DNA from 3 places in the uncultured Bacillus sp. genome. Region 2 is predicted to be linked to each of the others. Evidence: riboswitches for the same ligand, from Rfam matches in the RefSeq annotation. Region 2 holds a riboswitch; each other region holds the start of a gene.

Region 1 (10,695 bases), on a different contig from region 2:
CTCTCGGGGATCTAAAAAGTCAGTCAGCTTCATCCTGTACTGCTCCTGGACAATACTTTTCCATTCGAGCGCCTGATCAATAAAGGCCCGCTCGTCTTTTCTGAAGTGCTGATATATATCGCTCATCGTCTTTCCCTTCTATGTAAAGAGGCTTGGCTGCTGCCAAGCCCCTATCAAACTGTCACATTAAAACGCAATCATGCGATAAAGCCCCCACAAGCCGGTTGTTGCAAACCGAAGCACAAGTATAGCTACGATCGGTGAAATATCCAGCATGGCGATCGGAGGGATGATTTTTCTGAATGGTTCAAGATATGGTTCACAAATCGAAGCTAAAAACCGCCCGACTGCCGTTTCCCTTGTACTCGGCACCCATGACATAAAAATATATATGATCAGGGCAAATGAGTATATTGTAATTAATAAGCTTAAAACCGAAAAAACTTGATAAAGGATCATCTCGCTTTACCACCTCTGATGTTCGTCTTCAGATATGAGCTCAGAAATTGTGCCTGATACATCTACGTTGTCAGGCGTGCAGAGGAAAATATCCGAGCCGATTCTTTGAATATCGCCGCCAATGGCATAAACGGTTCCGCTTAAAAAGTCAACAATCCGCTTAGCCTGGTCATGCTGTATCCGCTGAAGATTGACGACAACTGCCCGCCGGTTCTTCAAATGGTCGGCTATTTCCTGCGCCTCCGCATAAACGCGCGGCTCACTCAACACCACTTTAGAGGATTTCTGAACACTTTGCAAGCTCACTACATTCTGTTTGCCCGCAGGTTTGTTTGCGGTATAAGCCGGTTTTTCCTTTTGCTCATGCTCTTCATGAGATTCTTGCTCTGTCTCAATATATTCATATTCGTATTCTTCATCTTCCATTGAGAAAAAGTTTTTCAGTTATTTTTCATACTCATTGCTGTACACCCCCTGTTTCATTTCCGACTAACGATGAGCCGATTCTAATATAAGTAGCCCCTTCTTCAATTGCAATTTCAAAATCATTTGACATGCCCATCGACAGTTCAGTACACGGAGCGTTCGGCTGTTTCAGCTCCTGAACCTGATCACGGAGTTCTCTCAGCGCTCTGAAACAGCTTCTGATCTCATCTTGATCATCAGTCAGCGGAGCCATAGTCATCAGTCCGGCCACAACGATGTGTTCGAAACCGGAAAGCTCCTGTATGAATGGAATGACTTCTTCTTTTTTCATGCCGTGTTTAGAAGGCTCAAGAGAGGTATTGACCTGTACAAAGCATTGGACAGTACCTTCAGCCCGTTTTTCAATTTCTTTAGCTAATGAGAGCCGGTCTAAGGAATGGATATAGGAAACCGAATTGACGACAGCTTTTGCTTTTCTTGATTGCAGACTGCCGATAAAATGCCATTCCGGATCCCCTTTTATCATTTCCTGTTTACGGAGCAGTTCCGCATCCCGATTCTCTCCGAGGCAGGTGATGCCCGCATCCACTGCCTCCTGTGCTCTTTCAGGCGATACATATTTTGTGACTGCAATAACCGTAACTTCATCGGAGCTGCGGCCCGATCTGTTACATGCTTCGTTTATTCGTTCGTTTATATGTCGTAAATATTCAACAACACGCAAGATCTTTTATGCCTCCTTCATTCCGATAAAGGACATCATCCGTCCAGTTTTCCCCTGTTCGCGGCGATGAGAATAGAAAAGAGACGGCTCACTTTCCGTGCATAAACCACTGACAGAAATCTGTTCATTTGCCAAACCGCTGTCGATCAATATAAGGCGGTTCAGCTCTTTCAGGTCAAGCTGATATTGTGCCTGTGCCGTCTGATTTACGGCACGTTCTGCGGAAACCGGCAATGCCCGGACAGCATCCATAACACGATCGTCTACTGTATAGCATGCTCCGCTGATAGACGGTCCAATAACAGCATAAATATCTGAGAGATTTGAACCTTCTTGCTCGGTCCATTGCTTCACCATTTCTCTGCCAATCTGTTTGACAGTGCCTTTCCACCCGGCATGGGCGACCCCGACAAGCGATTTAACCGGATTATAAAAGAAAAGAGGCACACAATCAGCAAAACATAATGCCAAAAACACATTCTTTTCATTTGTATAGAGCCCGTCCGTTGCTTTTAGAGCCGTGTGATACTCACGGGCGCCTTTTCCCCTATCCCTCTGCGTCACTTTCTGAACGCGATTATCATGTGTCTGATCAGCAAATACCCAAGACTGCAAATCAATATTAAACATATCGGCAATATATTCACGATTTTTAACTACATCTGCATCTTTGTCATGAACGTGCAATCCTGTATTTAACGATTCAAAAGGCTTTTGGCTGACACCGCCGTTTTTCGTAGTAAATCCGGCAATGACTTCTCTGTTGTTTTGATTCGTTTGTGTCCAGTCTTGTATCATGAGTGTCGAGGGTGTGGTAAGACTGAATGGGTGATATGTATTCATGATGATCCAACCTTTCGACAAACATTTAAAAAAGCGGAATTTCCCACTTATTTTACCACATCTTTCTGCATTCGTTGAGCGCCGATTTGTATATTTCTAAATGAAATGTGCCGGAAGAATCCAGACTTCCGGCATTTGCCAATCCGCAGCAGACGAACAAGTTATGCATGCGGTTCATTTAATCGGACCAAGATTACATCTTCCCCGATTTTTACTATATTTCGCCATGGAATGACCAATTCCTCTTCTTTTCCAAAAAATCCGAGAACTTTCCCATTTCCACCTAGTATGATCGCCTGAATTTTTCCAGTGGTCACATTGATATCTATATCACCAATGCTCCCCAGCTTTTTTCCGTTTGAGACATTGACGACATCCTTCACCTGAAATTCTGAAATGCTGATCATTCCATCACGTCCTTTTTCCGTCCTTTTTTCAAGTATATGAACGGGCAGGCTGAACCTTGTCAGCAAGAAGAAATTTTCATGGTCACTGTTCTTTTTTACGGCTGCACCAGCTGATGATAAAATTGAGCATAATTTTCGTATAATCTACCAGTTGCTCAATCGATACCTCCTCGTTCACGGCGTGTGCATTATGCAGATCTCCAGGTCCGTAAATCACGCTTGGAATGCCGGCATTATACAGCCATCCTCCGTCTGTAACGGATTGAGAAACGTCCATAACCGGGCGCTCACGTTTCACTTTCTCATGAGACGCTGTAAGCGCTGATACGCCTGGGTGGCCAGGGTCAACTTCCAGTGCCGGAAAAATTTCTCCTCTGTCTTCAATCATAGATGAACCTCCCCACTTGAAGACAGGGCGGTTTTCCCTAAGCCAAATATCACTGTCACTCAGCCGGTTAATGTAATCTTCTATTTCTGCTGCCACTTGTTCATGAGTTTCATTCGGGTAAAAATGGACTGTGATCCACAGCCGGCACTCGTCCGCTATAAAAGCCGCATGTCTGCCGCCTTCTATGACAGCCGGGTTTATCGTATTTGTGCCTGGTTTAAAACCGGGATACCTTTTCATGATAGACCAGTGGCGCTCCAGTTCTCCGAGCCCCGCAATGATTTTTGCCATTTTTTCAATTGCGCTTGCCCCGAATGTTCCTCCGCCTGCGTGAATCATATTCCGCCTCGTCCCATCATGAAACGTTTGACTGCTTTTGATTTCAATCCATCCTGTAATGACACCGCCTTGACCTTGAATATGCATATCGCTCGTATCCGCGACAACTGCAAAATCAGCATGATAGCCCCTCTTGCAGCATTCAAGCGTGCCGGCTTCTCCAACTTCCTCCCCGATAACCGATTGCAGAATAAAATCACCGGGAAGTTCAATGTCGGCTTCACGAATCAATTTCACCGCAAACAGCACACACGCCATTCCGCCTTTCATATCAGAAGCGCCCCGCCCGATTAAGAGACCGTTTTTTTCAATTGGATGAAACGGATCATGCTCCCACTCCTCATCCTCTTTTACCTCTGCCACATCTACATGGCCATTGATGATCAAGCTATGATAATCTGCTGAATCTGTTCCCTTTAGTAGACCTACAACATTGGGATCTCCTGGGTACACGTCCCATTTATCGATCGAGAATCGCATTTCCTTTAAAAACCCAGCAATCCAAGACTGAATGCCGTCGGTATTTCTTGCAGGCGGAGCAGGTGTTTTATAGGAAATCAGCGTTTTTGCTAGCTGAATAAGCTCCTCCTTTTGATCTTCCACCTTTGTTAACAGAGAGTCTATTTGTTGATTCAATGCGATCCGCTCCTATTCTTTAAAATCAAAAAAGCCGTTTCAAATGTTATGAAACGGCTTAATAAAAACAAACAGAGTCCTATGTACTCCGTTTTTTCACCGCTTCCCTCCGCTGGCATGATCCAGATCAGGTCAAAAGGGTTAAGACAAATGTCTCTCTCAGCTTCGCAAAGCACCCCTAGGATGAATCGATATGTGTTTGTCAGGCATTCGTTATCGGCTCGGCTCTTGTTAAAAACGGCCGATCCTGATTCCATAATACATGGATTGGCGTATCAAAAAAAGCGGAAAGTATGTGATCAGTAAGCATTTCCTTTATTGCTCCCGATTTAAAGACCTCTCCCTGTTTTAACAAAAGGGCTTTGTCAAAGACCGGCAAAATTTCTTCCGCATGATGAGTCACGTAAAGGATCGATGGCGCATTTTCTTTATTTGCAATGTATGTAATCGTGTCTAACAGCTTTTCCCGGGCAATAAAATCCAGCCCTGTGACCGGTTCGTCCAGTATCAGCAGCTCCGGATCAGCCATAAGCGCTCTTGCAATCAGGGCTCTTTGTTTTTCTCCTTGAGAAAGGGTTTCATAGCGGCGGTCGGCAAATTCAATTGCTCCCAAGTCCTCTAACAAACCAATCGCTTTTTCCCTGATTTCTGCACTTGGTGTTTCATATAATCCAATCGAAGCGTAAGCTCCGCTCAAAGCAATTTCAAATGCTGAATCTGCCGGATAAAATTTTTGCTGAAGCGCCGCTGAGACGAGGCCGATTTTCCGTCTAAGTTTCTCTCCAAGCTCCGTTTTACCAAATTCATGGCCAAGCACCTCCATCTCGCCCGATGTTGGAAAATAATATGAGCAAAGCATATTTAACAGGGCTGTCTTTCCGGCGCCATTCAGTCCGTAAAGCACCCAATTTTCCTTTTCTTCCACCTTCCAATGAATATCTCTCAGTATCCATTTTCCATTCCGTTTTAGTGAGACATTGTCAAGCTGCAAAATCATCGTGGTCCTCCTCTTTACTGCCCTTTTATAATTATTTAAATTTTCATAAAACTTTGTACGAACTAGGATACCTTATTTTTTCCAAAACGTAAACCGCCCGCAATCAATAGAAAAGCCTTTAAAACACAATCGTTTTAAAGGCTTTCTATTTCATTATTGATGGATATTTTTATTCATTTGTTTGATAGCCGCTTTTTCAAGTCTGGACACCTGTGCTTGGGAAATCCCGATTTCCTCGGCTACTTCCATTTGAGTTTTCCCTTGGAAGAATCGCTTTCTCAGGATCATTTTTTCCCTATCATTCAGTCTTCTCATGCCCTCTTTTAAAGCCAGCTCTTCAATCCATTGTGAATCTTTATTGCGCTCATCACTGATTTGATCCATCACATAGATCGGGTCTCCACCGTCGTTATAGATCGGTTCAAATAGAGAAACCGGATCCTGGATGGCATCAAGCGCAAACACGATTTCCTCATGCGGTACTTCAAGAACTTTTGCGATGTCTTCTGCAGTCGGCTCCTTGCTTGTCTCACTGATTAACCGCTCTCTTACCTGAAGTGCCTTATAAGCGATATCCCGGAGTGATCTTGAGACACGGATCGGGTTATTATCGCGTAAATACCTGCGGATCTCTCCGATAATCATAGGTACAGCGTATGTTGAAAACTTAACATTGTGGCTTAGGTCAAAATTATCAATGGATTTCATTAGTCCGATGCAGCCGACCTGAAATAAGTCATCAACATACTCTCCTCTGTTATTAAATCTTTGAATGACACTTAAGACAAGACGCAAGTTCCCGTTTACAAGCTTTTCTCTTGCTGAATCATCGCCTTCATCCTGCAGCTGCCTAAACAGCTTTCTCATCTCTTCATTCTTGAGTACTGGTAATTTGGAGGTATCCACCCCGCAGATTTCGACTTTATTTCTCGACACTTTTTTCCCTCCCTACAGGAGCTGCTGTACAACGTTAAGTATCTCCTTGGGTGGGAAAAATATGCACTTTACTCAGACCGAAAAAAAGTCACAATTGGCAAATCCTTGTAGAATCAAGGGATTACCCGCAAAAAATTTTTTACACCATTTTGTTGAATTCTTTTCGCAATCTTTTAATGATTCGTTTCTCAAGACGAGAAATATAGGACTGGGAAATCCCCATCATATCCGCTACATCCTTTTGGGTCTTTTCCTCTTCGCCGACAAGACCAAAACGGAGTTCCATGATTTGTTTTTCTCTCTCATTGAGCTGTTCAAGCGCTTTTTTCAAAAGCTTTTTATCTACGTTAGCTTCTATGTCTTTTGTGATGATGTCATCGTCAGTGCCAAGCACATCAGAAAGCAAAAGCTCATTGCCGTCCCAATCAATATTAAGCGGCTCATCAAAGGAAACCTCTGAACGGATTTTGTTGTTTCTCCTTAAATACATCAGGATTTCGTTTTCTATACAGCGGGAGGCATAGGTCGCCAGCTTGATTTTCTTTTCTGGATTGAACGTATTCACAGCTTTGATTAATCCGATGGTACCGATGCTGATTAAATCCTCTATATTAATTCCCGTATTTTCAAATTTACGGGCGATATAGACGACCAGGCGCAAATTGCGTTCAATCAAAATAGCGCGAGCCGCCTGATCGCCGTTTGGGAGCTTCATTAACAGAACCTGCTCCTCATCTTTAGATAATGGAGGCGGCAGGGCTTCACTCCCACCTATGTAATAGACTTCATCACTTTTCAGCCCAAGTTTCATCAGCAGCTTATACCAGAGATGCGTCAATCGCAATTTCAGTTTTTTCATCTTCCTCTCCCTTCTAAATGTCACGTCGTTTGAGTATGATAAGTAACGGACATTTGCGAACATTATGAAACATGTTTGATGGCCTTGCCCGAAAGCATTTTCGGATGAATAATTGCGTCAAACTCTCCATCTGCCGATAGCTTTGTTGTGCTGATGCCGATTAAGCATTTATCCGCAGAAACCATTTCTTCTTTCGTTATAATCGTTACGTGATCCGGTTTAACGCATAGTAAAAATTGATTTTGCTGACCTACTCCCCTGTATGGAATCAGCCTCAGTTTATCTAAAAAACGAAACGAATCATCGAGCTGTTGGGTGGCTTCCAATGGATCTGTGTTCCGAATGATCATCGTTTCGGCTGCTCCGAAAATCGGTTCCAGTTTATCAATGTGAATAATCATGACCGGCGTTTTAGTAAGCGGATCGTACAGCTGATTACCGGAATCAATCAGCCCTCTGACATGAAGCGTTTGGCCGCCCAAATCCGCCTGTACGCTGACTCGTTCCTCATATTGAATGTTTTTTGTTTCAATATCTTCAATTCTTCTCTTAGAAAAAAACCATAATGCTGGAAAGCCAGCAACAATAAACAACCAGCTGATCGGATCTCCAAACCCAGTTTGATTGGTAATCATGACACCGTTTCGAACAACAGAATTTGACTGCAGCAAAGAATGGGCCCCGATAATTCCTCCTCCCATTAAAAAAGTCGCAAAATAAAAGGAAAACAAATTTTGAAAGAAATAGCGGAATCTCTTAAAGCCAAATGTCACCATCACAATAACAACTGAAAAAGCCAGCTTACCTGCCGGATGTTCAACGATCGGCGAAAAAGGAGTAAACATCAAAAGGACGATACTGGAACCGATGAACGCTCCGCCTATCAGTCTTCTTTTTTTCACATGCCGTTTTAAAATAAATGCCGTGAGCAAAAGCAAAAGTGCATCAAAACAAAAGTTTAACAGCCAAATGACATCTAAATAGATTTTCACATCTGACTCCTTTCTTTCTTGCATCACGCTGTTCCCCTTCTTGTTTCATAGTATAAAGCAAGCTCCGTGGGAAAGTCTGTCAATTAATGTTGAGAGGAAAATACAATTTTTCAGGGATATCTGCTTAATTTGTCGAGGAAATGAATGAAAGGATATAAAAAAAGCTGCCTTTAGCAGCAGCTTTTTTACACTTAATTTTCAGTATTGATATAAAGTTTTCCGTTCGCTGTTTTTCTTGTTTCATTTCCATAATCATCTCGTACAATCACTTCTACTTTTGCTCCGTTTGCTTTAATAGAAGAAGTGGCTGTCCAATAGCCTTCATATCTCCCAGGAGAAATTTCTCTTAGCGGGAGCTCTGTGGCATTTTGTACACTCGCTCTTGCATTTGTCAAAGGCAGACGAATGACAAACGTTGCATCCAAATCTTCAGCGCTTGAGAAAGCGATTTTCACAGAATCACCGGCTTTTAAGATTTTGTCCTCTCCCGGAATCAATCCGGAGATGACAGGATGGTTAAAGTTGACATCAATAACAGCCTTTTTCGTTGTTTTGTTGCCTGCTAAGTCTGTAGCAGTCACCTTGATTTCATTGCTTCCGTTCTCCAAAAGAATACGGGCCGAGTATGAACCATCAGTTACCGTTGCTTTTTTGCCATTCACCTTGACTTCTTTCAGATTGTCATCGGATACAGCCCCTTTGACAGTCAGCGTTTCTTTATTTGTTTTCTCGCCATCCTTTGGATTATCCAGCGTTAATTCTGGCTTGTCTTGATCAAGCGTGACCGTGATCGGGCTGGAGGCATCCGTTGTTCCGTTGTCTGTTGATGCAGTTGCCGTCAGCTCATTTTCGCCCTTGCTGAGTGTGATGCCTGCCTGGAACGTGCCATCCGCAGCAGCTTTCGTTTCTCCTGCTTCCTTCTCTCCATTATAAATGTGTACCGTTGTACCAGGAGAGGCTTTTCCTTTTATGGTGACGCTCTCCTTATTTGTATATGATTTGTCTGCCGGTGAAGTAATCTCAGGTACAGCAGCTTCATAATCAACTAATGAGCGGATCATATAGTTGCCGTCTGCTTCATCACCTGGCTGCCATTTTCCGTCTATATACTGCCAGTTGCGGCCGGAATTCTGACCGGTTTCATCCATAGCCAGTCCAGGTGAATACGGGTCAGGTTTCGACTGGATATACACAAGATAAAAGTCTTTATCGACCATAATCCCTTTTGAACTGAGATCTACCTTGGTCCATTCGCCATTGCGAAGTGCTTCAGCGTTAAATGGCCCGGCAATTTTCTTACCCGGTGCTCCGTTTTCTCCTGTAGCATCGTATACCTCAACCTTAAACTCTGTGCCGCCAGGATCAGGAAACTCTGTATCCCAGAATCGGAACAGTCCTCCTGTAAGCATGCCTTTTTCCTTGCCGTCAGCCAGCGTCATTTTGACGGCCCATCCGTTACCGGCAGCAAAATAGGAATTGGCATTCTCCGCCGTTCCGTCATCATATGCAATCTCACCCGGATAACCAACAAAAGGCTTCAGTACAGTCTCTTTTGTCACATCACCTTTTAAATCAACGGAAAATTCATCGCTGTAATAACCCGGTGCAGCGACTTTAATCGTATAAGCGCCTTCATAGGCCTCAAGCGTATATTCGCCTTTGTCGTTTGTCGTGGCCGGTTCAACCGCAGCATCTTCTACTACATAAACGGAGGCTCCTTTTACCGGATCTCCTGTCGTTTTATTAATGACTGTTCCTTTTAATGTGCCCTTCTTCATTTCCTCTAACGTAAAATTAGCTTGTGTCGTCTGATCTGCCTGCAGAGAAACTTTTTGTGTTTTCGATTGATAGCCGTATGCTTCTGCCATAAGCGTATAGTCTCCCGCTTTGTGCGTCAGCGTGTACTGCCCTGTGGATTGATCTGAATATGTCGATTTCCCTGTTTCTACCACACTAACTTGTGCCCTGAGCGGCAAAACTTGAGGCTGTATATCTTTACCCTGATGTTTTACCGTTGTGTTTGCAGATGGCTTAGCTTTTTTCGGATTTATTGGCTTTTTCTTTTGCTTCCCAGACCGCTTTTCGACACCCAGCTTATTCTTTTTGGCTGTTTTTCCGGCCGATTTGTCAGAAAGCACTACATCATCAATGTACCAGCCCTCTTTTGTAATACTTTCATCAGATTGGAGGTTAAACATCACTTGAATGTTTTGGCCTTTATAGGCAGATAAATCAATTTCTTCGTCAGTCCAGCTTGATGTCTTTCCATTATAGACACCAGTCTGCTCCCAATTCTTTTCATCTTCAGGCAAAACAAAAACGTAGCCGTAATCAAAATCATCCTCTAAATTGTGCCAGCTTTTAAATTGGAGAAACAGGTTTCCTGAATCCGGGACTTGAACAGGAGGCATCACGAGATTCATGTTTGCTGAGTTGGCATAGTTTCCTGCCAAATTTGTTCCGTATACTTTTTCTCCGGATGCTGCAGTATTTGGGCCAACTGACGGAACTCCCCATTCCCAGCTATTATTTGTTCCGCTCGCAATCCAGCCGCCGGGTGCAGTTTCAAAGTCCTGCTTATATCCCACAGTGATGCTTGGTTTCACTGGTACATCGTATGTGTCAGACTCAACGACATGGCCGCCAAAGTCCTGAATAATCCACTTGTAGCTTAGTGCAGCTCCTTTTA
Region 2 (10,695 bases):
CCACTTTGGCAACCTTTTTAGCAAACGCCAATTTTTTCATTTCTTTTTCTACCTCTTCAAGGCTCAGGTCATAAACTAGAGCAATTTCCTTAGAGGCAACGAAGCGGAAATATTCAATAAAACATTCCAGAGGCGGTGTTTCCGACGGCTTCGGCTCGTCGCCAAGCATCTCAAATAAGATTTCTTCATATACATCATATGAATAGCTGCCGGGTACTTTAAGTCCTTCGTCCTCGTGCTGTGTATTGAAAAACGTCAGCGTCGGATTGACGGAAACATCCATCTCAGCGGCAATTCTCATGTCACATTGAAGCGCCTTGACCGCGCTTTGAGAATGCAGATCATTTTTGAACTCTTCAAGATCGAGACTCGTTTTTTCCGCGATTTCCAAAAGCACGTTTTCATCCGTAATATTTTTCTTTGAAACAAACAGACTTTCCTGCATATTTCTGAGAAATTGCATACCGGCTTTTCTTCCTTGCAGTTCGGCTGCTTTAAAAGCGAGAGCAGCCATATAAGGTGATGAAAGCGGCTGATCTTGCTCGAACCAGACATTGCCATCACACGACATGCCGGAGCGGCTCGCGATCTTTTCCCATGCTTCTGCGAGAAGATGCTTTTTCCGTTTCTTGTTTAACACGGTAAGGCTTGCAGAAGCTATAATGCGTAATGTGAAAAAGCGTCCGTATCTAATTTTCAGCTTTTTAATAACGGGCTCTAAGGACCAGCATTCAGGACATAAAGGGTCTACAAACATGTAGATTTCAAGCGGTTTTTTTGGATGGCCGTGGCAATGGGCGAAGTATTGCTCATGCTGATAGTTTGTCAAGATGATCGATCCTCCGCTTCCGTTTGATTCACCATATGCCTTGCTGTTAATTCCAGCCGGCCAAACAAAAACTCACGAATATCGCCCTCCAGCCCTACATGGTCCATTGCGTCCTTCATACAGCTGAGCCACGCATCAGCTCTCTCGTTTGTAATTGGAAAGGGAAGATGCCTTGCTCTGAGCATGGGGTGGCCGTGTTCCTCAGTATAAAGCGGAGGCCCGCCTAAATACTGAGTCAAAAATTGCTTCTGTTTCCTGGCGGTTTCTGTTAAATCGCTCGGAAAAATTGGCTTCAGCAAAGGATGAGACGCGACACGCTCATAAAAAGTATCAACAAGTTGCGATAGAAGTTCCTCTCCAATCGCTTCATAAGGTGCGTTAAACGATTGTCCCATGTTGACTACTCCTTTAAATATGGCTAATAGGAATCATAAATCCTATTGCAAAAAGTAATTTTCTGTATTTCAACATTTCATCTAAATTTATTTTAGCAACAAGGCATCATTTCTACAAACAAACTGCCTTTTATGCGTTTGATGACAAGTTTCGGCTGTAAGCCAGGGTTTGTATTTCATATCATATCACATAAAAATCAGGAATGCGTAAGATTTCACTTCGCAAAAAAACCAGAGGGCAGAAGCCGCTCTGGTTACGCGTAATAAGCTGAAGTTATTTTTTTTACATAGTTTTGCGTTTCTTGGAAAGGAGGAATACCTCCGTATCGGTCAACATTTCCCGGTCCGGCGTTGTAAGCCGCTAATGCCATAGATACATTGCCGTCGTATTTATTCAGCATTTGTTTTAAATATTTCGTTCCGCCCTCCACATTTTGCTGCGGATCCAGCGGATTAGAAACGCCAAGTGAGCTTGCCGTTGACGGCATGAGCTGCATGAGGCCCATCGCACCTGCTCCGCTGACCGCTTTTGCATTAAAGCCTGATTCCTGTTTGATGACGGCACGGATTAGTTTTTCATCGACGCCATATTTATCAGCTGCTTTTTTTATAGCACTGTCAATGGAGAAGTCCCCTGAACTGATCTGTTTTATTTCACGCTTGTTTGAAGATAAATCTGCAGCAGCTGTTTCGGTGCTTTCTGCCGTTTTTGTGATATAACCTGAATTGCTATTTGTATATGAGTTAAGCCCATAAGCTGAAAGCAGTGGCGGCGCTGTTGAAGAAGCGCTGTTCAGCAGACTAAGCGGGCTTGATGTTGCAGAAGATGCTGTTGGTTGATGAGTCGTCAGACCGTTTGTATATTGGCTAAGCAAAGAGCTGAAGCTTGAGAGCGGGCTTTCCGCATCATTTTGAGTGCTTGTGCTGCGTGCATTAGATATGGACTGTAAAGCCTGAAGCTGAAGTAAAGCTGCCCAATTCGTTACATTCACAATGTCATTCCACCTTATATAGACTTTCGTTTTTCCTCATAAAATCGCAGAATTTTATTTTTGGTTTCGCGCTGAGGAATGCTGAATTGCTGAAGCAGCTTCTCAAAGGCTTGTTTGCCCTCATGCCAGTCTGCTGCCTCAAATTCGATTTCATAGTCCTCTTTATTTAAATATCGGCTGTGGTCTAAAACTATTAAGCCTTTTTCTGTTTCTTTTTCCGCACGGTTTGTTGCTAATGATCCAAAGTATTGAATGGCGTCTGTATCGATCTGAAGCTTGTGCAGTTGGTCCTTCACAGGACCTTTCGGAACTGAAAATTCAGCAAGGTCTGATACCTCTGAAAGCTGCTGGTGCGTTTCCAGAAGCCCTACATCTGCCGGTTCTTTTAACGTCAGGACATATTCTCCGTTTTTTCTGCGGATTCGAAGCGCAGCGTGTTTTTGTTTCAGCGCAAAGCTGCCTGTGTCAAAATAATGATTCTTTTGATCTATAAAATCTTTTTCTGTCAGCTGGAGTGCGGCTGTTATCGTTTCAAATTCTTGTTTGGTCAGCATGTTTTTAAATTCTATTTCAATTTCTTGGCTCATGATGCTCTTCCTTTCCGCCCTGTAAATCTTATTTTTACTATTATCTCTTTAGATGTTAGGTTTATCAATATCCAGCTTGATATGATAAAATGAATCTGTACTTTGTTTAAAAAGGAGAGCATTATGCAAAACAGAATCGAAATTTTGAACGCAACATTATCGGATGATCAGCTTCGCCTTGCCTGTGAGACAGAAGGAGACGAAGCGGAACGCAAGCCGTCAGGTCAAATGCTTGTTGATTCTGACCACTATGCTTTTGTATACATACTTGAATTAGCTGATTCTTTTGAATATGTCATTATAAAGGAACATGTGTGGCCGGAACTGAAGCAGGCCCATGCACAAAGAATTCCGGTTGTTTTAGAGGCCGGAGACAAAACCATTGAACTGGCAGGCCTGCATGAGGAACTGGAGTATCTTTTAGAAAATATTAAAGATAATGCAAACTACGGAGAAATGGAAGAAAAAGTGAAACGCGTGTTTTTATAGAAACTGGTTCGGAATTGGGGGATGTATGATGGATGACAAACAATGGGAGCGTTTTTTAGTGCCGTACCGCCAGGCTGTCGAAGAGTTGAAAGTGAAGCTCAAGGGGATCCGCACACTATATGAATACGAGGATGACCATTCTCCGGTTGAATTTGTGACCGGGCGCGTCAAACCTGTTGCGAGCATACTAGAAAAAGCGAGACGGAAAAGCATACCGTTACATGAAATTGAAACCATGCAGGATATCGCAGGCCTTAGAATCATGTGCCAATTTGTCGATGACATCCAAATCGTAAAAGACATGCTGTTTGCCAGAAAAGATTTCACCGTTGTGGATCAGAGGGATTATATTGCGGAACATAAAGAGAGTGGGTACCGGTCATATCATCTTGTCGTGCTATATCCTTTACAGACGGTGTCCGGAGAAAAGCATGTTCTTGTGGAAATACAAATCCGTACGCTGGCGATGAATTTTTGGGCGACCATTGAGCATTCATTGAATTATAAATACAGCGGAAACATTCCTGAAAAAGTAAAATTAAGGCTTCAGCGTGCTTCTGAAGCGGCGTCCCGGCTTGATGAAGAGATGTCGGAGATCAGGGGTGAAGTACAGGAAGCTCAAGCTGCCTTTTCAAGAAAGAAAAAAGGAAGCGAGCAACAATAGGTAAAGGGGAAGAAAAGCATGAAATTTGCCGTATCATCAAAAGGTGATCAAGTTTCTGATACGCTGAAAAGCAAAATACAGGCGTATTTGTTGGATTTTGATATGGAACTGGATGAAAATGAACCGGAAATCGTCATTTCAGTTGGGGGCGACGGAACGCTTTTGTACGCTTTTCACAGATACAGCGACCGCTTGGACAAAACAGCATTTGTCGGCGTTCACACGGGTCATCTGGGGTTTTATGCCGACTGGGTTCCTCATGAAATTGAAAAACTTGTTCTCGCGATTGCGAAAACGCCGTATCATACCGTCGAATATCCGCTTCTCGAAGTGATTGTGACCTATCACGAAAACGAGCGGGAAGAAAGATATTTAGCATTGAATGAATGCACGATTAAAAGTATAGAAGGAAGCCTTGTGGCTGATGTGGAAATCAAGGGACAGCTCTTTGAAACCTTCCGGGGCGACGGCCTCTGCCTGTCAACGCCATCCGGCAGCACCGCCTACAATAAGGCGCTGGGCGGAGCGATTATCCATCCGTCTATCAGAGCGATCCAGCTTGCGGAAATGGCTTCTATTAATAACCGCGTATTCCGGACGGTCGGATCGCCGTTGCTTCTCCCTTCCCATCATGATTGCATGATTAAGCCGAGAAACGAAGTTGACTTTCAAGTGACGATTGACCATTTAACCCTTCTTCATAAGGATGTAAAGTCAATCCGCTGCCAAGTTGCATCCGAAAATGTGAGGTTTGCGAGATTCCGCCCGTTTCCATTTTGGAAAAGAGTTCAGGATTCGTTTATCGGAAAAGGTGAATAGAAAGAGGACGTATCGTGGAGCATTTTTTTATCAGAAAGAACATTACTTGCGCTGAAAACGGGATGACTCTTAAAGAATATGCCGCTGAACTGGGGATTTCGAAACGTCTGCTGACCGATATCAAGTTTGGCGGTGGAGACCTGCTTATCAATGGTGAGCATGTGACGGTCAAATACGTTTTGAGAGAGGGAGATCTTCTTGTCGTCAAGTTTCCTGAGGAACAGGTGAGCGAGACGCTATTGGTAGAGCCTGTTCCGCTCGATATTCTGTATGAGGATGAACATGTACTTGTGATAAATAAGCAGCCGTATGTGTCATCTATCCCTTCGAGAGAGCACCCATCCGGCAGCATTGCCAATGGAATTATCCATCATTATCAAAAAAACGGAGTGCGGGCGACAGTTCACCTTGTGACCCGGCTTGACCGGGATACATCAGGTGTCATGCTTGTTGCCAAGCATCGCTTTGCCCACTCCATTTTATCGTCAGCGCAAAAAAACGGGCTTGTGAAACGCCGGTATGCGGCAGTGGTCCACGGGCGGTTGACACAGGCGGAGGGAACAATCGATGCTCCGATTGGCAGACATCCTGACAGTATTATTGAACGGACGGTGACACCAGACGGCCAGAAGGCGGTTACTCATTTTTATGTCACATGCGCAAATGACGATATGACCTCGGTTACATTGCAGCTTGAGACTGGTCGGACCCACCAAATTCGTGTTCATATGAGCTATCTCGGGCACCCGCTGTGCGGCGATACACTGTACGGCGGAACGAGACGGGAAATTGGCCGCCAGGCCCTGCACAGCGAGCAGCTTTCATTTATCCATCCACTGACACAGGAGAAGATGACGTTTCATGCTTCACTGCCTCAAGATATGAAAGAACTGATAAAAGGAGAGAATCATTGATTCTCTCCTTTTTTATATGGGACGAAATCTTGATTCGTCATAAGGCAGGGAACTTGGAACAGAGACGGCTTCTATTTCTGGAAAGCGAAAGCCTGTCAGTTTATTTCCGAACACGCAGCCTGTATCAATGTTGATGGTGCGGTTGGCCTTCCGGGGCTCTTTCACAGGTGTATGGCCGTATACCACCCAAGCCTTGCCGTTATAGGCTGCCGCCCAATCACGTCTGACAGGTCTGCCGTCCGGATACGTTTCACCCGTCACATCACCATAAAGCACAAAGTCTTTCACTCTGCGGGTATATTTGCCGATATCGTCAGCCTTTATGCCAGCATGGGCGACAACTAATTCTCCGTTATGTAAGATGTCGTAAAGCGGCGCCGTTTCATACAGCTTCATAAACTGTTCGCTGACTAATGTTCTTTCTTCTTTAGAAAGATCTTCAAGCTCTGCCGCTGTTGTTTCGAGACCATGCATCACTTTCACCGGATTTCCTTTTAAGTAGCGGTACAGCTTATTACAATGATTTCCCGGGACATAACGTGCAGCGCCTTTTTCGTAAGCGCCCGATACAAAGCGGATGACCTCTATCGATTTGGGGCCTCTGTCGGTTAAATCTCCGGCAAAAACAAGCACCCTGCCTTCCTCGTGGACAGGTACTCCATTTTTGATCGTATAGCCAAGATTTTTGATTAATGCAGTCATTTCGTCATAGCAGCCATGAATATCGCTGATTATGTCGTAAGCCATTCGGCATCCTCCTTACCAATGATTTTATTTATTATGATGCAAAGTGTTGTGAGTCATCACAAGCTTTTATGTGCAAATTATAGAAGAATCATTTTCTAAACAAGATTTAGACCATATTACTTTATTTTTTATCATCACCCTTGTTAAAATCGCGTTATGTTTTTTTAAAAATTGAGGTTTTGTTCTTTGATTAAGAACTGGAATAACCCTGATCTAAAAAGGAGGTTCTGATTATGGCGCATACATCTGTCGCATCTTTAGTTGTTGTACTTATCGTTGCATTTTTGACACCCATCCTTTTGCATCGGTTTAAACTCAGCATCCCGGTTGTTGTTGCTGAAATCATTATGGGATTGATCATAGGAAAAAGCGGCCTTAATTTAGTTGTGGAGGGTGACACATGGCTCCAGACGCTTTCTATGCTCGGATTTATCTTTTTAATGTTTTTAAGCGGGCTTGAAATTGATTTTTCATCGTTTGAGAAAGGAAAGAAAAAGCAGCTTATGCCGAACGGCAAAGAAGCGCCTAATACGTTTGCTGCGGCATCTATCATTTTTGGCGGTATTTTTATTTTATCATTGCTGCTGTCCTATGGGTTCGTCTTGGCAGGATTTATCGAAAATGCATTCTTAATGACGCTTATTATTTCAACAATTTCATTAGGCGTTGTCGTTCCAACATTAAAAGAAGAACGAATCATGAATTCAAATATCGGGCAGATTATTTTGCTCGTTGCTGTTATTGCTGATTTGGCTACGATGATTCTTCTTGCTGTTTTTTCTTCTTTATACGGAGAGGATAGCGGAAACATGTGGCTTCTGATGATCCTGTTTGCAGCCGGAGTGGTGCTTTACTTTTTCGGCCGGATCTTCAAACATCGCTCTTTTGTTCAATCCATGTCAAAAGGGACGATCCAGATCGGAACGCGCGCGATTTTTACGTTAATTATCGTACTCGTTGCCCTGTCTGAATCACTTGGGGCAGAAAATATTCTCGGCGCTTTCTTAGCAGGTGTTCTCGTTTCCCTTCTTTCACCAAACAAAGAACTTGTTCAGCAGCTGGATTCATTCGGCTACGGGTTCTTAATTCCGATTTTCTTTGTGATGGTCGGTGTGAAGCTGGATATATGGACCCTTTTCCAAGATCCGAAAATATTAATCATGATTCCACTTCTGCTTTTGGCGCTGTTAGTAAGCAAAATCATTCCTGTCCTGTACTTGAAGAAGTGGTATGATAACCGAACCGTTTTGGCATCTGGTTTCCTGCTGACATCAACTCTTTCGCTCGTGATTGCCGCTGCGACAATCGGCCAGCAGCTTCACGTGATCAGCGCAAATATGTCAGGAGCGCTGACGTTAGTAGCCGTCATTGCCAGTATTTTTTCGCCGGTCTTCTTTAAAAAATTGTACAAACGGGAAGAGCAGCCGGAGGAGAAAAAGACGATTACGTTTATCGGTGCAAACCAAATGACATTACCTGTTACTCTTGAACTGCCGGAGGAAGAGTATGATGTGCGTGTTGTACACGTCTACCAAGAGAATGCGGAGGAAAAGCTGTCAGAATCAGTATTTACCGTCGAAACGATTTCTGACTATGAACACGAGACGCTTGAATCACTCGGCATTTTTGATACGGATATCCTCGTTGTTGCGACAGGTAATGAAGACATGAATGCGGACATTGCATTACTTGCAAAAGAAAAAGGCACAGAAAGAATCATTGCCAGCGTAGGATCACCGGAGAATGAAGCAGCTCTGAAGGAGCAGGGAATCAGCATCTTTTCTATTCTGTTGTCAACAAAAACACTGCTTCGCGCTCTGATAGAAGCGCCTGGAGTCATGAGGCTTCTCACGAACCAGGAGTCTTCGCTGTATCAAATTAATATGGAAAACAGCACTTACGACGGTGTGATTTTGCGGGAATTCCCTTTAACAGGCGACGTCATCTTTGTCAGGATTTTCAGAGGTGTGGATAGCATCGTTCCACATGGGGACACAAGGCTGAAACTGGGAGACCGCTTAATTGTTACCGGATCTCGCGGGTACGTAACGGAGCTTAAGAAAACATTGGAAGGATAAACCTTGACCAAATAGGGATTCGTGTTAATATAGAGGTGCAGAACAATTCAATATGTATTCGTATAACCACTAGGGGTGTCCTTCATAAGGGCTGAGATAAAAGTGTGACTTTTAGACCCTCATAACTTGAACAGGTTCAGACCTGCGTAGGGAAGTGGAGCGGTATTTGTGTTATTTTACTACGCCAATTCCAAACCACTTTTCCTTGCGGGAAAGTGGTTTTTTTATTTATCAGACAGGGGGAATGACGTGTGAAGTTTTCAGAAGAATGCCGCAGTGCAGCAGCAGAATGGTGGGAGGGGAGTTTTGTCCATCCGTTCGTTCAGGGAATCGGTGACGGAACGCTTCCGATTGATCGTTTTAAATACTACGTGCTTCAGGATTCTTATTATTTAACGCATTTTGCGAAGGTGCAATCGTTTGGCGCCGCTTATGCGAAGGACCTTTATACAACGGGACGGATGGCAAGCCACGCCCAAGGTACATATGAGGCAGAAATGGCGCTTCATCGCGAGTTTGCGGAGCTGTTGGAAATCAGTGAAGAAGAGAGCAAGGCGTTTAAGCCTTCTCCTACGGCGTACTCTTATACATCCCATATGTACCGTGCGGTTTTGGGCGGGAATTTTGCTGAGATATTAGCGGCTCTGCTGCCATGCTACTGGCTGTATTATGAGGTTGGTGAGAAATTGCTGCAATGTGATCCGGGGCATCCGATTTATCAGAAGTGGATCGGCACATACGGCGGTGACTGGTTCAGACAGCAGGTCGAAGAGCAAATCAATCGCTTTGATGAGCTGGCGGAAAACAGCACGGAGGAAGTGCGGGCCAAGATGAAAGAGAATTTTGTTATTTCCAGCTTCTATGAATATCAATTTTGGGGAATGGCCTATCGAAAAGAAGGCTGGTCCGACCGCGGCATAAAAGAGGTGGAGGAATTTGGAGCTTCACGCCATAACTGATGACTGCAAGCCGGTTGAAGAGTTAGCGAGAGCAATCATAGCTATTCGGAATGAAGTTGATTTTATACACATTCGGGAACGGTCAAAATCGGCGGCCGACATTTTGAAACTGCTCGGGCTTATTTCCGAAGGCGGTGTTGATAAACGAAAACTGATCATGAATGGGCGGGTGGATATTGCGCTTTTTTCTACGATTCATCGTGTACAGCTGCCGAGCAGCAGCTTTTCGCCGAAGCAGGTCAGAGCCAGATTTCCTCACCTTCATATTGGTCGGTCGGTGCATTCGCTTGAGGAAGCAGTTCAAGCAGAAAAGGAAGACGCAGACTACGTGTTGTTCGGCCATGTGTTTGAAACGGATTGTAAAAAGGGTCTTGAAGGCAGAGGTGTGTCATTGCTGTCAGATATCAAACAGCGGATTTCCGTCCCGGTTATTGCGATCGGCGGAATGACGCCGGACAGATTAAGAGACGTAAAACGAGCAGGAGCAGAAGGTATTGCAGTCATGTCGGGAATTTTTTCTTCCGCTGACCCTTTGGAAGCTGCCAGACGATATTCCCGCAAGCTAAAGGAGATGCGCTATGAAAAGGCATTATGATGCAGTTGTCATTGGAGGCGGAATTATTGGTTCCGCGATTGCTTATCATTTAGCAAAGGAAAACAAAAACATCGCATTGTTTGAAAGTGGAACAATGGGCGGCAGAACAACAAGTGCTGCTGCCGGAATGCTGGGCGCCCATGCCGAGTGCGAGGAACGTGACGCGTTTTTTGACTTTGCCATGCACAGCCAGCGTCTGTACAAAGGTCTTGGAGAAGAGCTTTACACGTTAAGCGGTATTGATATCAGACAGCATAACGGCGGTATGTTTAAGCTTGCGTTTTCTGAAGAAGATGTGCTGCGGCTGAGGAAGATGGACGACTTGGATTCTGTCAGCTGGCATACAAAAGAAGAAGTTTTAGAAAAAGAGCCGTATACGGCTGGTGACATTTTCGGGGCAGCCTTCATTCAAGATGATGTGCATGTTGAGCCTTATTTTGTTTGTAAGGCATATGCGAAAGCAGCGAGAGCGCTTGGGGCTGAGATTTTTGAGCATACTCCTGTCCTGCAAGTTGAACGTGACGGTGAAGCGCTGTCCATCGAGACGTCGAATGGCAACATATGGGCGGATCATGTCGTGGTTGCCAGCGGGGTATGGAGCGGAATGTTTTTTAAACAGCTCGGGCT
Region 3 (10,695 bases), 280 kb from region 2:
CGCTTCTTCTAAATGTGGATATCCAGAGAATATAAACGATTCTATGCCGAGTGCCTGGTACTCCGCTATCCGGTCGGCAATAGTCTTCGGATCACCGACAAGAGCTGTTCCTGCCCCGCCCCTGACCAGGCCGATCCCCGCCCACAGATTCGGGCTGATTTCAAGCTTCGTCCGATCGCCTTGATGAAGAACGGCCATCCGCTGCTGGCCTGAAGAATCGTAACGGCTCAAAGCTGCCTGCGCTTTGGCAATGGTGTCATCATCCAAGTGGCTGATCAAGCGTTCAGCCGCTTCCCAGGCCTCTTGTTCAGTTTCACGGGCAATGACGTGCAGCCTAATGCCGAATCGAACGGATCTCCCTTCTTTTTCAGCCTGCTTTTTGACTCTCTCAATCTTTTCTTTTACTTGTTGAGGCGGCTCGCCCCACGTTAAATACACGTCTGTATGCTTTGCGGCCGCCTCAATCCCCGCCTGTGACGATCCTCCGAAATAGATAGGCGGATGCGGCGCTTGCTGCGGCGGGAAGAGCAGATTGCTGTTTTCCACTTTTATATGCTTTCCTTCATAGGAAACCGTTTCTCCCTGCAAAAGTCTCCGCCAAACGGTTAAAAATTCGTCTGTCGCTTCATAGCGTTCATCATGGCTGATAAACAGGCCATCTCCAGCCAGCTCGAACGGATCGCCTCCTGCCACAACATTGATCAGCAGCCGGCCGTCTGAAATGCGGTCTAAGGTGGATGTCATTCTGGCTGCTAGAGAAGGCTGCATTAAACCGGGTCTTACCGCGACTAAAAACTTTAGGTCCTTTGTTTCTCCTGCTAAAGCCGCTGCTGTAAGCCACGGGTCCTCGCACGATCTTCCCGTTGGCAGGAGAACACCCGTATATCCCAGCCTGTCAGCCGCCTGCGCGACTTGTTTAAAGTAAAGATGATCCGCAGTCCGCCCATCGCTTTCAGACCCTAAATATCTCGCGTCTCCATGAGTCGGTATAAACCAAAGAATTTCCATATCCATCTCCCCTTTACGTATATTACCCTTCGTAACTGTTTCTCCACTTTAACAGTTTTCGTTCAAGCAGCCTGACAAAGGAATCCGTCAGCTTTCCAACAACAGCAAAAATGATAATCCCGGCAAATACTTTGTTCGTTTGTGAGAACTGTCTTGCATCCATAATCATATAACCGACTCCTGAGCTTGAGCCCATCAGCTCTGCCACAACAAGTCCGAGCCATGCAATGCCGAGCGATAAGCGGATGCCGAGCAGTATATTTGGCAGGGATGCCGGCAATATCACTTTGGAAATCTGCTGATGCCATTTAAATTCAAGTACCCGGGCGACTTCAAACAGCTTCGCGTCAACCCCGCGGATGCCGTTAAATGTATTAATATAGACAGGAAAGAAAGCGCCGAGCGCAATCAGCAAAATTTTAGATACCTCATCAAAACCGAACCATAAAATAAACAGCGGCGTGACCGCCAGATGGGGAACGGTTCTGAGCATTTGCAATGACGGATCAAGATACAGCTCCGTCCGTTTGGAGAACCCGGCAAAAATTCCGATAATCAAGCCAAGCCCCGCGCCAAGCAAAAAACCAAGCGCCGCCCGATAGATGCTGATTTGCAAATGCCCGAACAGCTCACCGGACAAAATAAGCTCTTTAAACGTCAGGACGATCGCAACGGGTGTGGGCAGCACTGTAGCGGACACTACCCCAAGGCCGCCGATGATCTGCCAGATGGCGATGATGACAGCAGGCAGCAAAAGCCCCTTCATCCAGCCGTATTTCATCCTTCCGGGCTTTTTTCGCACCGCTTCCGCATTCGTTTTCGGCAGCGAGCCTGCAGCCTCTGCTTTCATCATTGATCACCTCCGGAGGAATTTTGCTTTAACGCTTTTTTAATAAATGTGTTATCCACAACCTCTTTCACATCAATCTTCTTGTCTATCGCCTTCGTTCGGTATTGAAAATCTGCTGTCTCCTGCTGTGCTTTCACAATGTCGTCACTGATGACCTCATTCAGAGGCTCAGTATTTTTCAACACATTTTCGACGACCTTTTTATCGAGACCTTTAATGTCTGCATACAAGTCAGCGGCTTCATCCAGATGTTCCTTTTGCCACACAACAGCCTTATTAAACACCTTCAGAAAACGGACCACTTCGTCAGGGTGCTCTTCGGCAAACTTTGTTCTTACTAAAGTAAATCCGGGTGAATATAAATCTGTGCTTTCCCCGTTCACAAGGATTTTTGCTCCGTGTTTGATTGTTTCTAAAGACAAGTACGGCTCCCAAATGGACCAGGCATCAACAGATCCGTTTTCAAACGCAGAGGCCGCTTCATCAGGCTGAAGCTGAATGATCGTCACATCATTAGCTGACAATCCCACTTGATCAAGTGCTTTATACAGAAAATCAAAACCGCTGCTCCCTTTGGCGACTGCAATTTTCTTTCCCTTTAAGTCCTTGACATCCTGAATGCCGCTGTTTTGATTGACAAGGATACCGTTCGCTTTCAACCCGTCTTGAGATAAGCCGATTTCTTTAAAATCAATGCCTGCCGCCTGCCCTGAGATCACAGGCGAATTCCCGACTTGAGAAAAATCAAGTTTGTCTGCCGCAAGGCCTTCAAATTGGGGCGGACCGCTTTGAAACTCCACCCATTTCACTTTGATGCCTTCTTTTTCAAATGCTTCTTCAAACCAGCCTTTCTCCTTCGCAATCAAAAGCGGGCTTAAACTTTGCTGAATACCGATTCGAATTTCTTTCAATTGTTTGTTGTCACTGCTGGCTCCATTTGCTCCGCAGCCTGCCAGCAGAAAAAAAACGGCAATCAATACAATGAGTCCTTTTTTCATTTCTGCTTCCGCCCTTTCTATATCCCTGATCCTTCAGCGTACTCTAGATCTTCTGTTTTCTCGAATTCCGACAGCACTTTCTGTCTGATCGCTTGGAAATCCGGTGTCGTCCGGTTTCGCGGATACGCCAGATCAATGGGCATCAGCTTGTGGATGTTCCCCGGTTTGGCCTTAAGGATCGCAAGCTCATTTCCTAAATAAACAGATTCATCTATATCATGAGTGACGAGAATCATCGTTGTTTTTTTCCTCCGCCATATATCCAGCAGCACGTCCTGCAGGTGTTTTCTAGTAAAAGCATCCAGTGCACCAAACGGTTCATCTAAAAGCAGCACCTCAGGCTCCCGCAGAAGAGCACGTGCGATAGCGACTCTTTGTGACATACCGCCTGACAGCTCGCGCGGATATGCTTTCTCCGATCCTTTCAATCTGACAATCTCAATCAGTTCATCCACCTTCTGTTTGACTGTTGGATCTTTCAAGTTCAAATCGGCGGCAATATTCTGCTCAACTGTCAGCCATGGAAAAAGGCGGTGCTCCTGAAAAATAAATCCTTGCTGAATACCCGGAGCTGTTACGCTGCGTCCGTTAATTTCAACACTCCCGTCATAATCTGAATCAAGCCCCGCAATAATCTTTAACAGAGTGCTTTTTCCGCACCCGCTCGGTCCGATGAGCGTCAAAAATTCACCTGGTGCGATTGATAATTGAATGTTCTCCAAGACCGTTGTTTTGCGGCCCTCTTGAACAAATGTCTTTTCTTTGATGCTGATGGTCACAGCCACTTTTATCCCTCGCTTTCTGCCAACCCCGCCTTCTACAAAAACAAAAAGGCCCCCATCTCTGTTCGTTGTAGAGATGAGAGCCTTCGGCGGTCCGATCAGCTGCCCAATTGTTTTTTGTTTGAATATCATGTTAATTCAAATTATTCCGATATGTCAACTCTTTTTTTAAAACGAGATTTTGCCATCCTTGTTTATCACTTACTCTGCTTGTTTCGCAAATAGAGAAGAAAAAAATCATTTCTTCAAAAAACTTTATTCTCTCTAACAAGCTGTTATGACAAGGGTTTATCAAGATTTTTAATACTTGATATCCCTTAATAGAGATAACTATTTTATAATAATTATAAAATAATATTGACTTTTTACTTAGAGATGATATTATGTTCTTATAAATTTCAAGAGGTGATGACATGAGTTCAAATAAACTGACAACTAGCTGGGGCGCTCCGGTTGGAGATAATCAAAATTCAATGACCGCCGGTTCTCGCGGACCAACTTTAATCCAAGATGTACATTTACTCGAAAAATTGGCCCATTTCAACAGAGAACGTGTTCCCGAACGTGTCGTTCACGCCAAAGGAGCAGGCGCACACGGATATTTTGAAGTGACAAACGATGTAACAAAATACACGAAAGCCGCTTTCCTTTCTGAAATCGGCAAACGGACACCGTTGTTCATCCGTTTCTCAACAGTTGCCGGTGAACTTGGCTCGGCTGACACCGTTCGCGACCCACGCGGATTTGCTGTTAAATTTTATACTGAAGAAGGAAACTACGACATCGTCGGTAACAATACACCGGTATTCTTCATCCGCGATGCGATTAAGTTCCCTGATTTCATCCATACACAAAAAAGAGATCCAAAAACACACTTGAAAAACCCTACAGCTGTATGGGATTTCTGGTCACTTTCACCAGAATCACTGCACCAAGTGACAATTCTGATGTCAGACCGCGGAATTCCTGCGACACTTCGCCACATGCACGGCTTCGGAAGCCATACATTCAAATGGACAAATGCCGAAGGCGAAGGCGTATGGATTAAATATCACTTTAAAACAGAACAAGGCGTAAAAAACCTTGATGTCAATACAGCTGCAAAAATTGCCGGTGAAAACCCTGATTACCATACAGAAGATCTTTTCAACGCGATTGAAAACGGTGATTTCCCTGCATGGAAACTATATGTGCAAATCATGCCTTTAGAAGATGCAAATACGTATCGCTTCGATCCGTTTGATGTCACAAAAGTTTGGTCTCAAAAAGACTATCCGTTAATTGAAGTTGGACGCATGGTTCTAGACAGAAATCCGGAAAACTACTTTGCAGAAGTAGAACAAGCGACATTCTCACCTGGAACACTCGTGCCTGGTATTGATGTTTCTCCGGATAAAATGCTTCAAGGCCGGCTGTTTGCTTATCATGATGCACACCGCTACCGTGTCGGTGCGAACCATCAAGCGCTGCCAATCAACCGCGCACGCAACGAAGTAAACAATTATCAGCGTGACGGACAAATGCGTTTTGACAATAACGGCGGCGGATCTGTTTATTACGAGCCTAACAGCTTCGGTGGTCCGAAAGAGTCACCTGAAGATAAACAAGCAGCATATCCGGTACAAGGAATCGCTGACAGCGTAAGCTACGATCACAACGACCACTACACACAAGCCGGTGACCTCTATCGTTTAATGAGCGAAGATGAGCGTGCCCGCCTTGTTGAAAATATCGTAAACGCCATGAAGCCGGTAGAAAAAGAAGAGATCAAACTTCGCCAAATCGAGCATTTCTACAAAGCGGATCCTGAATACGGAAAACGCGTGGCAGAAGGCCTTGGATTGCCGATTAAAAAAGATGCTTAATAGAAGTGTAAAAACCCGCTGTAATTAGCGGGTTTTTTTATATTTAGTTACGCACCGCCGTATGCTTCTTATCAATCTTCATATAAATTTCCTCCATAAGCTCCGCGCTGTTCATAATCTCTCTTTTGTTTTTTTCAATCAGAAGATCAAGCGGCAAAATCTGATTCCCATATGTTTTTCGCTTCCTGAATCGTTTTCTCCCCTTCTCTTTTTTGATTCCCATCAATGATCCCTCCTTTTTCATACAAAAAAGGCCCTTATCTAAAAGATAAGGGCCTTCGGTGTCCCGATCAGCCAATGCTGGAAATATATATTAGCTATATTAAAACGTATTCCATTTCGCCTGTCAATCTATTATTTATACAGCTTGCTGCCTTGATTCACAAATTCTTCAGCTTTTTCTTTCATTCCCTCTTGAATGGCATCCCATTCACTAAGCTCTTTATCCTTCGCATAATCCCGAATATCCTGAGAAATTCTCATACTGCAAAACTTCGGCCCGCACATTGAACAAAAGTGAGCGGTTTTTGCTCCTTCTGCCGGCAGTGTTTCATCATGATATTCAAGCGCTCTTTCCGGATCAAGAGATAAATTAAACTGGTCTCGCCAGCGGAATTCAAAGCGGGCTTTCGATAACGCATCATCCCGTATTTGCGCTCCGGGATGTCCTTTTGCAAGATCTGCTGCGTGCGCAGCAATTTTATATGTAATGACCCCTTCACGAACATCATCACGGTTTGGCAAACCCAAATGCTCCTTCGGCGTTACATAACAAAGCATTGCTGTCCCATACCAGCCGATCATCGCCGCTCCGATCGCTGAAGTAATATGGTCATAGCCCGGCGCAATATCCGTCGTCAGCGGCCCCAATGTGTAAAAAGGCGCTTCTTTGCAAATGTCCATTTGTTTATCGACGTTCTCTTTGATTTTATGCATCGGCACATGCCCCGGTCCCTCAATCATCACCTGAACATCATGCTTCCAGGCAATTTGCGTCAGTTCTCCGAGGGTCTCTAATTCAGCAAATTGCGCTTCGTCATTGGCATCAGCGATTGATCCGGGGCGAAGCCCGTCCCCAAGAGAAAAAGCAATATCATACGTTTTCATGATTTCACAGATTTCTTCAAAATGAGTATACAAAAAGCTTTCCTGATGATGGGCCAGACACCACTGTGCCATAATCGCGCCTCCGCGTGACACGATTCCAGTTGTCCGTTTGGCGGTTAGCGGGACATACCGCAGCAAAACACCAGCGTGAATCGTAAAATAATCCACTCCCTGTTCTGCCTGCTCAATCAGCGTATCACGGTAAATCTCCCACGTTAAATCCTCCGCTACGCCGTTTACTTTTTCAAGCGCCTGATAAATCGGAACAGTTCCCACAGGCACAGGGCAATTGCGAATAATCCATTCACGCGTCGTATGAATATCTTTTCCGGTAGAAAGATCCATCATCGTATCCGCTCCCCAGCGGATGGCCCACGTCATTTTTTCCACTTCTTCTTCAATTGATGACGTAACCGCTGAATTTCCGATATTCGCATTAATCTTCACATGGAAATTCCGGCCGATAATCATCGGTTCACTTTCAGGGTGATTAATATTTGAAGGAATGATCGCCCGGCCGCTCGCTACCTCATCTCTGACAAATTCGGGAGCCACATGCTCGCGAATGGCGATAAACTCCATCTCAGGTGTAATGATACCCTTTTTGGCATAATGCATTTGGGTGACATTTTGGCCTGCTTTCGCCCTCAGCGGTTTCCGCTTTAGTTCTGGGTAGCTTATGTTTGGGTTTGCTTTTTTATAACCGTTATCTTCTGGTTTTATAGTCCGTCCTTCATATTCTTCAACATCGCCGCGCTCTGTGATCCATTTTTGGCGGAGCGGCTTTAATCCTTCTTGAATATTAATGGTCACATCAGGGTCCGTATACGGTCCGCTTGTATCATATACACGCACAGGCACGTTTTCCTCTTCGCCGAACGATCCTGTCGTCGGACTTAAGGCGATTTCCCTCATCGGCACTTGGATGTCAGAGGAAGAGCCCTCCACGTATACTTTTTTACTCCCCGAAAAACTCGACATAATGGAAATGTTGGCTTGCTGCACTGAATCGTTTTGCATCATTGATCCTTCCCCTCTCTTCGTTTGAAAGGACAAAATCAAGCCCATAACCAGCACAAAAAACCGGATTCAAATGAATGAACCCGGTTACAGTCAGAAAGAAACATATTATTGCCCAGCACGACAATAATAAAAACAATTCCTCTACTTCCCCACGCTGGTACGAACCAGATCAGGTCCAAAGGGTTAAGAAGCTTACCTTCTCTCTCAGCCCGAAAGCGGGCACCCCCAGTAACTATTGATTTCGGACTCATCTTAACATAAAACCAATTGAAAAAAAAGAGAAAAATAGAAAATATTCAGCCAAATCAATCCAAGTATTTGACCGTCAGCGGAATTTCAGATATCTCATGTGCACCCCTCATCACCCGATATGCCTTTGCATCCGGTCTTGAACTCACAGTCTGAAACAGCTGATCATTTATGAAATGGAGAGCCGCTCCATCGTCCGCCGCATAGCCATCGCACAAGAATTCGTTAAATATCAGCTGGTGGTATATCGGTCTCCGATTCTTTTCACCGTCATAATGAGGACAAAAGCTCCCTTGTAAAAAACCTAAACTTTTCATACTTGTCAGCGGTCCGGCTGAATCTGTCACCCCTTCTTCAAACCAGCAGATCGCACCGGCACTTAATCCAGCTAAAATCACCCCGTTCTTCCATGCCTCCCTGAGAATAAGCTCCAGCCCCCACTCCTTCCATAGCACAAGCATATTCCGCGTATTTCCCCCGCCAACATAAATCACGTCCTTTTCCATAACAAAAGAAATTAAATCCGTTGACGGCGGCTTAAATAAGGATAAATGAGACGGCACACAATCCAGTGTTTGAAATGCCTGATAAAATCGCTGAACATATTTTTGGGAATCACCGCTCGCCGTCGGCAAAAAACAAATGCGAGGCGACTCCCGTTCCGCTTGATTGATGATATATTGATCAAGGGACAAATTTTCCGGCTCCATCGAAAAACCTCCGCCGCCCATCGCAATAATCTGCTTCATCATCCCACTCCCCGAAAAAGTTTGTTAATCATTATAGCATTTTGTATAAATGCATGATACAAGGCTAAATACTTCTTAATAGGAGGATCTAGAAGAGAAAACCTCTGACAATAACACGAGGTGAAGCCATTGAACGATTTTCCAGCCCCAATTATACCTATTATGGTTCTTGATTGCTTAACAACAATACAAACCAGCATAAAAAAGTACACTGTCGCAATAACAGAAACTACAAACCCCGACCTCAGAACAGCGTTGCATGATCAATTAGATGCAGCTGTTCATCTGCATGGGGAACTATCTGAACTTCTGATGGAAAAAGGCTGGATCCTGAGTAAACCATTTCAAATCGATTTGCTTTTATATTGAGGAGAACTGTAACAAAGTCACAAAAAAAGACGGAATCTCATCTTTCAGATCCCGTCTCTCCCTTTTATTGCTCCACTCTTCTTAAAGCCTCGTTTACCGTTTCTTTTATAAACGCATCTTCACCGCTTAATCGGTCTAAACTAAGATCTCCGTTTCTCAGCCTTTCGGAAATATTGTTTATATCCTCCTCTACCGTGATTTGCAGCTCACCAGCCAAAAACATTCTGTGTAATTCATCAGCAACCATACTTTCTTTATCCATTTCAATCCGCTCCTTTGCTTTCAATATTATTCTTAGTCTGTCCCTAGGCCGGACGAATAATAGGTAAAAAGTATGAATCAAATGAATCTTTTTTCTTCCTTCTTACGTATATCTGTTGAGAAAAAGAAAAAGGGGAAGATCTAATATGTCATTTTTTAAGAAGCTTGCGGCAAGTGCCGGTATCGGTGCTGCAAAAGTAGAAACAATTTTAGAGAAAGACGCATATTATCCAGGAGAAGAAGTACGGGGAACTGTCCATGTCAAAGGCGGAAAAATCGCTCAGGACATCCGCTATATTGATTTACAGCTTAACACACGGTACGTCATTGTAAAAGACGATGAAGAGCATCGGAAATACGCTACAATTCATTCTTTTCGGGTCACTGGTTCATTCACCATTCAGCCTGGAGAAGAGCATCAATTTCCGTTCTCATTCACCCTCCCTCTTGATACACCGATTACTGTAGGGAAAGTAGAGGTCGCCGTGGTGACAGACCTTGATATCCAAGGCGGTATCGATAAATCCGATCATGACCGAATTTTCGTTGAAGCGCACCCTTGGATTGAAAGTGTGCTGGAAGCATTTGAAAACCTGGGCTTCCGTCTTAACGAAGCAGACTGCGAACAAGCGCCTTACTTCCAACGCCGCCTACCGTTCGTTCAAGAATTTGAGTTCATTCCGACATCGGGCTACTATCGTCAGATGCTTGATGAATTAGAGCTTATTTTCCTTTTAGACGAAGACGGTTTAGACATTATTTTCGAAGTCGACCGCAGGGCAAGAGGCCTGCGAGGATGGCTGGAAGAGATGTATAATGACGGAGAACAGCTCGTACGTGTCCGCTTCAGCCAATCAGAGCTTGAAGATGCAGAAGAGCTTAAAGAGGTACTAGAAGAGATCATAGACCAATACGCTGAGTGAATTATAAAAATAAAAACCCGTTTCTGTATAAGAAACGGGCTTTTTCAGTATACCGGTGGTCGGGGTCGAACCGACACTCCAGAAGGAACACGATTTTGAGTCGTGCGCGTCTGCCAATTCCGCCACACCGGCAAGTTTTACGTCGTATCTAACCGACGAATATAAATATATCATGGATCTTATAAAGTGTCAACGTATTTCAAAAAAGTTTTTTTGGAAAGATAATAATAAAAAAGTGTTAAGAGACTTAGCTGATAATGATAAATCAAACAATAAAAAAATGATCTACACAAGTAGATCATTAATATGATTAGTTATAATAATAAAACACAAACACCAATTCAACTTACCATGGTAAGTAAAATTGGTGCCGAGGGCCGGACTTGAACCGGCACGGTAGTCACCTACCGCAGGATTTTAAGTCCTGTGTGTCTGCCAATTCCACCACCCCGGCAAAAGAAAGGCGACACCCGGATTCGAACCGGGGATAAAGGTTTTGCAGACCTCTGCC

What was found. A riboswitch is a leader RNA that binds a small molecule or an ion and turns the genes downstream of it on or off. The one in region 2 is predicted to bind thiamine pyrophosphate.
Region 1: another riboswitch for thiamine pyrophosphate. It lies ahead of Q5C82_RS16920 (acetylornithine deacetylase); the one in region 2 lies ahead of tenA (thiaminase II).
Region 3: another riboswitch for thiamine pyrophosphate. It lies ahead of thiC (phosphomethylpyrimidine synthase ThiC); the one in region 2 lies ahead of tenA (thiaminase II).

The regions. Positions count from the first base shown of each region.
Region 1 is NZ_CATYRA010000011.1:67,082-77,776, reverse strand. It holds gene Q5C82_RS16950 (RNA-binding protein) at 1-126, opposite strand, end outside; gene Q5C82_RS16945 (YggT family protein) at 187-459, opposite strand; partial or broken gene sepF (cell division protein SepF) at 466-920, opposite strand; gene Q5C82_RS16935 (YggS family pyridoxal phosphate-dependent enzyme) at 917-1,609, opposite strand; gene pgeF (peptidoglycan editing factor PgeF) at 1,616-2,452, opposite strand; gene Q5C82_RS16925 (YlmC/YmxH family sporulation protein) at 2,614-2,859, opposite strand; gene Q5C82_RS16920 (acetylornithine deacetylase) at 2,942-4,222, opposite strand; TPP riboswitch at 4,310-4,412, opposite strand; gene Q5C82_RS16915 (ABC transporter ATP-binding protein) at 4,425-5,219, opposite strand; gene sigG (RNA polymerase sporulation sigma factor SigG) at 5,373-6,155, opposite strand; gene sigE (RNA polymerase sporulation sigma factor SigE) at 6,295-7,014, opposite strand; gene spoIIGA (sigma-E processing peptidase SpoIIGA) at 7,077-8,006, opposite strand; gene Q5C82_RS16895 (S8 family peptidase) at 8,198-10,695, opposite strand, start outside.
Region 2 is NZ_CATYRA010000003.1:91,397-102,091, reverse strand. It holds gene spxH (protease adaptor protein SpxH) at 1-829, opposite strand, end outside; gene Q5C82_RS06285 (group 2 truncated hemoglobin YjbI) at 826-1,224, opposite strand; gene Q5C82_RS06280 (lytic transglycosylase domain-containing protein) at 1,479-2,216, opposite strand; gene Q5C82_RS06275 (CYTH domain-containing protein) at 2,231-2,803, opposite strand; gene Q5C82_RS06270 (hypothetical protein) at 2,927-3,292, shown strand; gene yjbM (GTP diphosphokinase) at 3,321-3,956, shown strand; gene Q5C82_RS06260 (NAD kinase) at 3,975-4,775, shown strand; gene Q5C82_RS06255 (RluA family pseudouridine synthase) at 4,790-5,689, shown strand; gene prpE (bis(5'-nucleosyl)-tetraphosphatase PrpE) at 5,702-6,436, opposite strand; gene Q5C82_RS06245 (monovalent cation:proton antiporter family protein) at 6,670-8,514, shown strand; TPP riboswitch at 8,576-8,684, shown strand; gene tenA (thiaminase II) at 8,766-9,473, shown strand; gene tenI (thiazole tautomerase TenI) at 9,451-10,068, shown strand; gene thiO (glycine oxidase ThiO) at 10,052-10,695, shown strand, end outside.
Region 3 is NZ_CATYRA010000003.1:370,545-381,239, forward strand. It holds gene ssuD (FMNH2-dependent alkanesulfonate monooxygenase) at 1-1,008, opposite strand, end outside; gene Q5C82_RS07670 (ABC transporter permease) at 1,031-1,861, opposite strand; gene Q5C82_RS07675 (aliphatic sulfonate ABC transporter substrate-binding protein) at 1,858-2,856, opposite strand; gene Q5C82_RS07680 (ABC transporter ATP-binding protein) at 2,874-3,641, opposite strand; gene katA (catalase KatA) at 4,052-5,503, shown strand; partial or broken gene Q5C82_RS07690 (FbpB family small basic protein) at 5,528-5,726, opposite strand; gene thiC (phosphomethylpyrimidine synthase ThiC) at 5,858-7,630, opposite strand; TPP riboswitch at 7,763-7,870, opposite strand; gene Q5C82_RS07700 (Type 1 glutamine amidotransferase-like domain-containing protein) at 7,939-8,631, opposite strand; gene Q5C82_RS07705 (spore coat protein) at 8,794-9,000, shown strand; gene Q5C82_RS07710 (hypothetical protein) at 9,065-9,268, opposite strand; gene spo0M (sporulation control protein Spo0M) at 9,408-10,184, shown strand; tRNA gene Q5C82_RS07720 (tRNA-Leu) at 10,235-10,316, opposite strand; tRNA gene Q5C82_RS07725 (tRNA-Leu) at 10,550-10,638, opposite strand; tRNA gene Q5C82_RS07730 (tRNA-Cys) at 10,646-10,695, opposite strand, start outside.